DNA from 3 places in the Bacillus sp. FJAT-53060 genome. Region 2 is predicted to be linked to each of the others. Evidence: riboswitches for the same ligand, from Rfam matches in the RefSeq annotation. Region 2 holds a riboswitch; each other region holds the start of a gene.

Region 1 (2,266 bases), on a different contig from region 2:
ACAAATTGTTGTTGGAAGATCCATCACGAAAGCCGCAAACCCTTTGGAAGCTTATTATCAAATTAAGAAAGAGTGGGAGTGACTGCCGGATGAAAACGAAAATTGCTCAACATCTATTGCAAATCAAAGCTGTCGCATTAAAACCAGACGAACCGTTTACATGGGCTAGCGGCATCAAATCACCGATTTACTGTGACAATCGCCTGACCTTGTCGTACCCAGAAGTGAGACAGGACATTGCTGATGGACTAAAAGATCTGATTCTTACTCATTTCGAGGGAGCGGAGGTGGTCGCAGGTACTGCAACAGCAGGCATTCCGCATGCGGCATTAGCGGCAGACCGTCTGAACGTTCCGATGTGTTATGTCAGAAGTAAGCCAAAGGCACACGGTAAAGGGAATCAAATTGAAGGGGCCGTATCGTTTGGCCAAAAGGTTGTCGTTGTAGAAGACCTCATTTCAACTGGGGGCAGTGTCCTTGAAGTTGTCGCTGCACTTCAAGAAGAAGACTGTGACGTACTTGGCGTTGTGGCTATTTTCACATACGGACTGCCAAAGGCAGTTGCTGCTTTTCAGAAAAAAAACATTCCATATGTCACACTAACAGACTATGACACACTGATAGAAGTGGCTCTAGAGCTAAAAGCAATCGAGCCTTCGGCTATGAATAAATTAAAACGCTGGAGACAAGATCCTTCCTCTGCATCTTGGATGGAAGAAACGGACTAAAAGCTGTGCCTAGCTGCATAGCTTTTTCATTTGGTTAAAATAGTAAAATAGACTCAAATTCCAATGGAAACTAATCCTATCAATAAAGTCGGGTTGACTTTTATTGGAATTGTGTTAATATTTAATACAAATTAAAACTCTTATCCAGAGAGGTGGAGGGACTGGCCCGATGAAGCCCGGCAACCTGCAATTAGCAAGGTGCTACTTCCTGCAAAATGATTCTGTTTTGAAAGATAAGGAAACCGTAAGCTTCCTCATCTTTCTTTCGGACTGAAAGAAAGTTTTTTTATTTTAACAATGAGGTGGAAGAACAATTGATGTAAGTAGAGAAAAATGAAAAAGTTAGATGAAAGTAGTGCGAGCGATTCAAGATGACGAGTACTCCGGAAGGGGAGAAACAATGTTAACTTATGAAAATTGGCAAGAGCCGTCCATTACGTTTCAAGAGGAAGATTTGTATAAAGAAACCCTATCCGTGCTGAAATGGGCGTACGGTCATTATGGTGATCAACTTGTTTATGCATGCAGTTTTGGCATTGAGGGCATTGTCCTAATCGATTTAATTGCGAAAGTCAAAAAGGATGCGAGAATTGTCTTTTTAGATACAGGTCTACATTTCAAGGAAACATACGACACAATTGATGCAATTAAGGAAAGATACTCCGGTTTAGACATCGTGCTGAAAACACCTGAGCTGACGGTTGAACAGCAAAACGAGCAGCATGGTGATAAATTATGGGAAACAAATCCTCAAAGCTGCTGCCATATGCGGAAGGTCATTCCTTTGCAAGAAGCACTATCTGACTATCCGGCATGGCTTTCTGGCTTAAGAAGAGAGCAATCACCAAAACGAGCTGGTACTAAATTTTTAAATAAGGATGAAAAATTTAAATCAGTGAAAGTATGCCCGCTCATTCATTGGACGTGGAAGGACATATGGAGATATGCGTCTAGAGAGAATCTTCCTTATAATCTGCTTCATGACCAAGGATATCCTAGTATTGGCTGTGCACCATGTACACAGCCTGCCTTCACTGCAGATGATTTGCGTTCTGGAAGATGGTCAGGTACAGCAAAGACAGAGTGCGGATTACATGAGTAAGGGAGCATAATCTATGGAAATCGCCGCAATTTTATTTAGCTTATTCTTTGCTTTAAATATTGGCGCAAGCGGAGCAGCTGCTTCTATGGGGATAGCGTATGGATCGGGTGCCATTCAAAAGCCGATTTATGCACTTAGCGTTTGTGCAGCTGGAATTTTAGCAGGTTCAGTGATTGGCGGAGTTGAGGTCGTCAAAACAATCAGCTCTGGGATTATGCCAGAATCTGTGATTACACTTGAAATCGTTTGTATTATCATTGGCTCCGCTGCATTATCACTCTTCATAGCTAACTTATTGGCCATCCCTTTATCAACGAGTGAGGTCACAGTAGGGGCTGTCGTTGGTGTTGCGGTCGCATATAAAGTATTATATGTGAAATTTATTTTAGTCATTGTGTCATTTTGGGTCATCATTCCAATTGTTGCTTTTGCGTTT
Region 2 (2,266 bases):
GGATTGTTTGGATAATTTAAGTACATCAATTTTGCCTTTTTCTTATCATCCTCTGACAATAGATTGTAATCAGGTAAAAATTGATGTTTTTCAAGCAGAGGCATGGTGACCATGTTGGCTCCAGCAAGCACGGCACCTGACCAATAATCAGGATAACCAGGGTCCGGAACAAGTAGCGTATCATTAGGATTCAGTAAGCATTGTGGCAGCTCAACAAGTCCCGCTTTCCCGCCAAATAAAATCGCAATCTCCGTCATTGGGTCAAGCGTGACGCCATATTCTCTTTCATAAAAGACAGCGGCGGCTTTTTTTAATTTTGCTGTTCCACGGAATGAGGAGTATTGATGATTTTCAGGCTTTGCTACAGCTTCCTGCATGGCTTTCACAATATGTGACGGGGTTGGCTGATCAGGATTTCCCTGGCCTAAATTAATCACATCTACCCCTTCCTGCACTTTTTTCTGTACCTTTTGGACAAGCGCTGCAAAAAACTGTTTCGGTAAATGTTTCAACACATCTGATTGTTGAAATTCCATCTCTTCACCTTCTATTCAAGTTACTTGACAATACACTCACTGTAATAGATTGTTTTATGAATTGTAAAGCCATTTCGGAAAAAAGATTGACATGTAAAGAGCAGCTCTGATAATATCTTGAATTAAGAAATACATGCAGACATGAAACAATTACATAATTGATTTCTCTTATCGAGAGTTGGGCGAGGGATTTGGCCTTTTGACCCCAACAGCAACCGACCGTTAATACCACTGTGAAGTGGGGCGCAGCAAGTAAAGCGCCAAGACAATTGTCTTATAGGGCACGGTGCTAATTCCATCAGTCGTATGTGCTGAGAGATAAGAGAGGCTTAGAGTATACACGCCATCAAGCCTCTTTCTCTCAAGAGAAAGAGGCTTTTTTATATGATTTGGAGGGGAAGTAATTGGTTACACTTACGGCATCATATGAAGAATTAACAGAGAGTTCGGCAGTTGCACTAGCAATTAGACTTGGATTAATCCAAGAAAGCAGTCATTTGACATGTACCGAAATTGGTGACGGGAATTTAAATTACGTCTTTCATATTTTTGATCACAAACACGAAAAAGGGCTGATTATGAAGCAAGCTTTGCCCTATGCAAAGGTTGTCGGGGAGAGCTGGCCTCTTACATTAGACCGTGCAAGAATTGAAAGTGCTGCACTGATCAAGCAGTCAGAGTTTGCGCCGCACTTCGTGCCAGTAGTTTATTATTCCGATACTGCTCTTGCTGTGACAGCAATGGAAGATCTATCACACTTAGAAATCGTCAGAAAAGGGCTAATTGCCGGAAAACATTATCCGCATTTATCCCGTCATGTCGGAGAGTTTTTAGGCAAAACACTATTTTACACATCTGATTTTGTTACGAATCCTAAAATCAAAAAACAATTCGTAAAGCTGTTTACCAATCCTGATTTATGTGACATCACTGAAAAGCTTGTCTTCACAGACCCTTTCTTTGATAGCGAAACAAATGACTTCGAAGAGGAATTAAGAGAAGATGCGAAAGCGCTGTGGGCTGATGTTGAACTGCAAGTTAAAGCAGCAGAGCTGAAGCGCATCTTCTTAACCTCAACTGAAACACTTGTTCATGGAGATCTTCATACAGGCAGTATTTTTACAAGTGAAAGTGAAACAAAGATTATTGATCCAGAATTCGCTTTTTATGGCCCTTTTGGATTTGATATCGGTCACTTTATTGCTAATCTACTCTTGAATGCTTTATCTCGTGAGAATGAACAAGAACAGCAGCCTCTTTTTAACCATGTTGTCAATGTATGGGCTACATTCAAAGAAGTGTTCACAAAAGCTTGGAAAGAAGACAGCATTGAAGCGTTCAGTGGATCAAACAGCTTTTTAGACACAACCTTTGACCGTATTTTAAAAGAAGCGACAGGCTTTGCTGGCTGTGAGCTTGTTCGACGAACAATTGGTTTTGCTCATGCGGCTGATCTTGATACGATTCCATCAACATCTAGAAGGCTTCAGAAGAAAAAAGGAGCTCTGGCCCTCGGAAAAACATTCATCAAACAATACCTTGCAGTGGAAACTGCGTCTGACCTCGTCGCATTATTCCAGCAATCTGTAAAGGAGTGACGGGTTTTGTCTAAAGAATTTGAAGTTCTTCGTTCCGTCGATTGGGAAAACCGAATTAAAATTTCTGAATCAACAAATATGACCGGCTGGAAACTGTGTTTGAGCACTTATATACAAAAGAAGATGTCTATT
Region 3 (2,266 bases), on a different contig from region 2:
TCTGTCATCTCACTGCGGTGTAAGAGGACAGAATCTTTACCATCTGTTAAAAAATAGCCGTACTCCATCTCTTTATCTATTTGCAAGGTCAATTGCTCACCTGGTCTCATGTTCTCTTCCTTCCTATCTACCCATTAAAGAGCGTTCGTTCATCATTTGATTCACTTTATTCTACTATACTTCTTTCAACATGAACATCTCTAGTTCTGTTAGCTAAAGTGGACAAACTGCACTCGATTTATACCCCATGCAACTCAACTCTTTGATTTGTCTGTTCAATAAAATTTCTTCTTCACCTATTTGCATGATAAGATAGACGCAATATCTACAAATGGAGGTCATGCGTTATGGCAAAAGAAAGTTCATTTGATATCGTATCGAAGGTAGAGCTCCCTGAGGTGCAAAACGCCATTCAAGCAGCGCTTAAAGAAATCAAAAACCGCTATGATTTTAAAGGGAGTAAAAGTGATATTTCACTCGAAAAAGAAGAGCTCTCTCTCATCTCTGATGATGACTTTAAGCTTGAACAGCTAAAAGATGTGCTTGTGACCAAGCTGATTAAACGAAATGTACCAACTAAAAACATTGACTACGGAAAAACCGAGCATGCCCTAGGCGGGACAGTCCGTCAGCGCGCCAAGCTGATTAGCGGCATCGATAAAGACAATGCCAAAAAGATCCATGCACTCATTAAGCAGTCTGGCCTTAAAGTAAAATCTCAATTACAGGATGACCAAGTGCGCGTCACAGGAAAAAATAAAGATGATTTACAAGCGGTCATGTCACTCATGCGAAAAGCTGATTTGCCGATTGATGTCCAATTTATAAATTTTCGATAAATTTCAAATTTTCCATTGATTATTTCCGATTTTTTCGATACAGTTGATGGAAGTTCAATTCATTGACATGTTCATAGCGTTTTCTTATCAAGAGAGGCAGAGGGACTGGCCCTGTGAAGCCTCAGCAACCGGTGTAGTAGAAATAGATGTTTCTATGACCAAGGTGCTAAATCCAGCAAGCAACTGCTTGGAAGATAAGGAGAAGAATTTCGATACAGCCAAAAGTCTTCTTCTTATCAGAAGGCTTTTTTGTTTTTTTGTTACATAGAAATAAGGAGGAACACAATGGGCCTATTACAAGACTTACAAAATCGCGTACTGATTGCGGATGGAGCAATGGGAACACTTTTATATTCTTATGGCATTGACCGCTGCTTTGAAGAATTAAATTTATCAAGAGAAGGAGAAGTGAAAAGAGTTCACGAGGCGTATGTTCAGGCTGGAGCTGACATCATCCAAACGAACACGTACGGTGCGAATTATATTAAATTATCCCGCTACGGCTTAGAGGAAGAAACGAAACGCATCAATACAAAAGCGGTACAAATTGCTAAGGCAGCTGCTCGCTCTGCTTATGTACTTGGAACGATTGGCGGCATTCTAACGTTTAACAAAAATGCCTACTCTTTAGATGAGATTAAACGAAGCTTTAGAGAACAGCTGTATATCCTATTAAATGAGCAGCCTGACGGATTATTGCTTGAAACGTATTATGACCTTGATGAGGCAAAGGCCGTTCTCCAGATTGCACGTAAAGAAACGACTCTTCCGATTGTCATGAACGTCTCCATGCACGAGCAAGGTTTTCTGCAGGACGGTACACCGCTAAAAGACGGTTTATCTGAATTATCCTCTCTTGGCGCTGATGTCGTTGGCATCAACTGCAGGCTGGGCCCTTATCATATGATTCAGGCACTCGAAAGCGTACCACTTTTAGAAAATTCCCATTTATCTGTCTATCCTAACAGCAGTCTCCCATCCCTTGAAGAAGGCAGACTTGTTTATGATACAGATAATGATTATTTCCGAAATAGTGCACTAGCGTTTAGAAATCAAGGTGCACGCATCATCGGCGGCTGCTGTGGAACGACGCCTCAACATATTAGCGCCATGGCAAAAGCGGTCAAAGATTTAGGACCGATCACAGAAAAAGAAGTGAAAGTTTTAAAAGAGGAAATCATTTCGATTCAAGACCAGCGCACAGAGCCAGGCCTTGACGAGCTGGCTGTTAAAAAACGATCGATTATCGTAGAACTGGACCCGCCAAAGAAGCTGAACTTTGAAAAATTCCTTGTCGCAGCGAACGAATTAAAGAGTGCAGGCATTGATGCCCTGACGTTAGCTGATAATTCTCTTGCTACCCCGCGCATTAGCAATGTGGCTTGCGGCGCTTTATTGAAACAGCAGCTTGATATACGCTCACTTGT

What was found. A riboswitch is a leader RNA that binds a small molecule or an ion and turns the genes downstream of it on or off. The one in region 2 is predicted to bind S-adenosylmethionine.
Region 1: linked by a shared signal. The riboswitch ahead of WAX46_RS01195 (phosphoadenylyl-sulfate reductase) and the one ahead of mtnK (S-methyl-5-thioribose kinase) in region 2 are both predicted to bind S-adenosylmethionine.
Region 3: linked by a shared signal. The riboswitch ahead of WAX46_RS09680 (bifunctional homocysteine S-methyltransferase/methylenetetrahydrofolate reductase) and the one ahead of mtnK (S-methyl-5-thioribose kinase) in region 2 are both predicted to bind S-adenosylmethionine.

Annotation. Positions count from the first base shown of each region.
Region 1 covers NZ_JBAWSW010000001.1:218,779-221,044, reverse strand. Annotated here, with positions in the region: gene pyrF (orotidine-5'-phosphate decarboxylase) at 1-82, shown strand, start outside; gene pyrE (orotate phosphoribosyltransferase) at 90-728, shown strand; SAM riboswitch class I at 866-968, shown strand; gene WAX46_RS01195 (phosphoadenylyl-sulfate reductase) at 1,129-1,830, shown strand; gene WAX46_RS01190 (inorganic phosphate transporter) at 1,844-2,266, shown strand, end outside.
Region 2 covers NZ_JBAWSW010000040.1:3,773-6,038, reverse strand. Annotated here, with positions in the region: gene WAX46_RS13035 (pyridoxal phosphate-dependent aminotransferase) at 1-536, opposite strand, end outside; SAM riboswitch class I at 703-860, shown strand; gene mtnK (S-methyl-5-thioribose kinase) at 941-2,134, shown strand; gene WAX46_RS13025 (hypothetical protein) at 2,230-2,266, shown strand, end outside.
Region 3 covers NZ_JBAWSW010000022.1:14,110-16,375, reverse strand. Annotated here, with positions in the region: gene WAX46_RS09690 (CvfB family protein) at 1-110, opposite strand, end outside; gene WAX46_RS09685 (YajQ family cyclic di-GMP-binding protein) at 348-839, shown strand; SAM riboswitch class I at 921-1,040, shown strand; gene WAX46_RS09680 (bifunctional homocysteine S-methyltransferase/methylenetetrahydrofolate reductase) at 1,125-2,266, shown strand, end outside.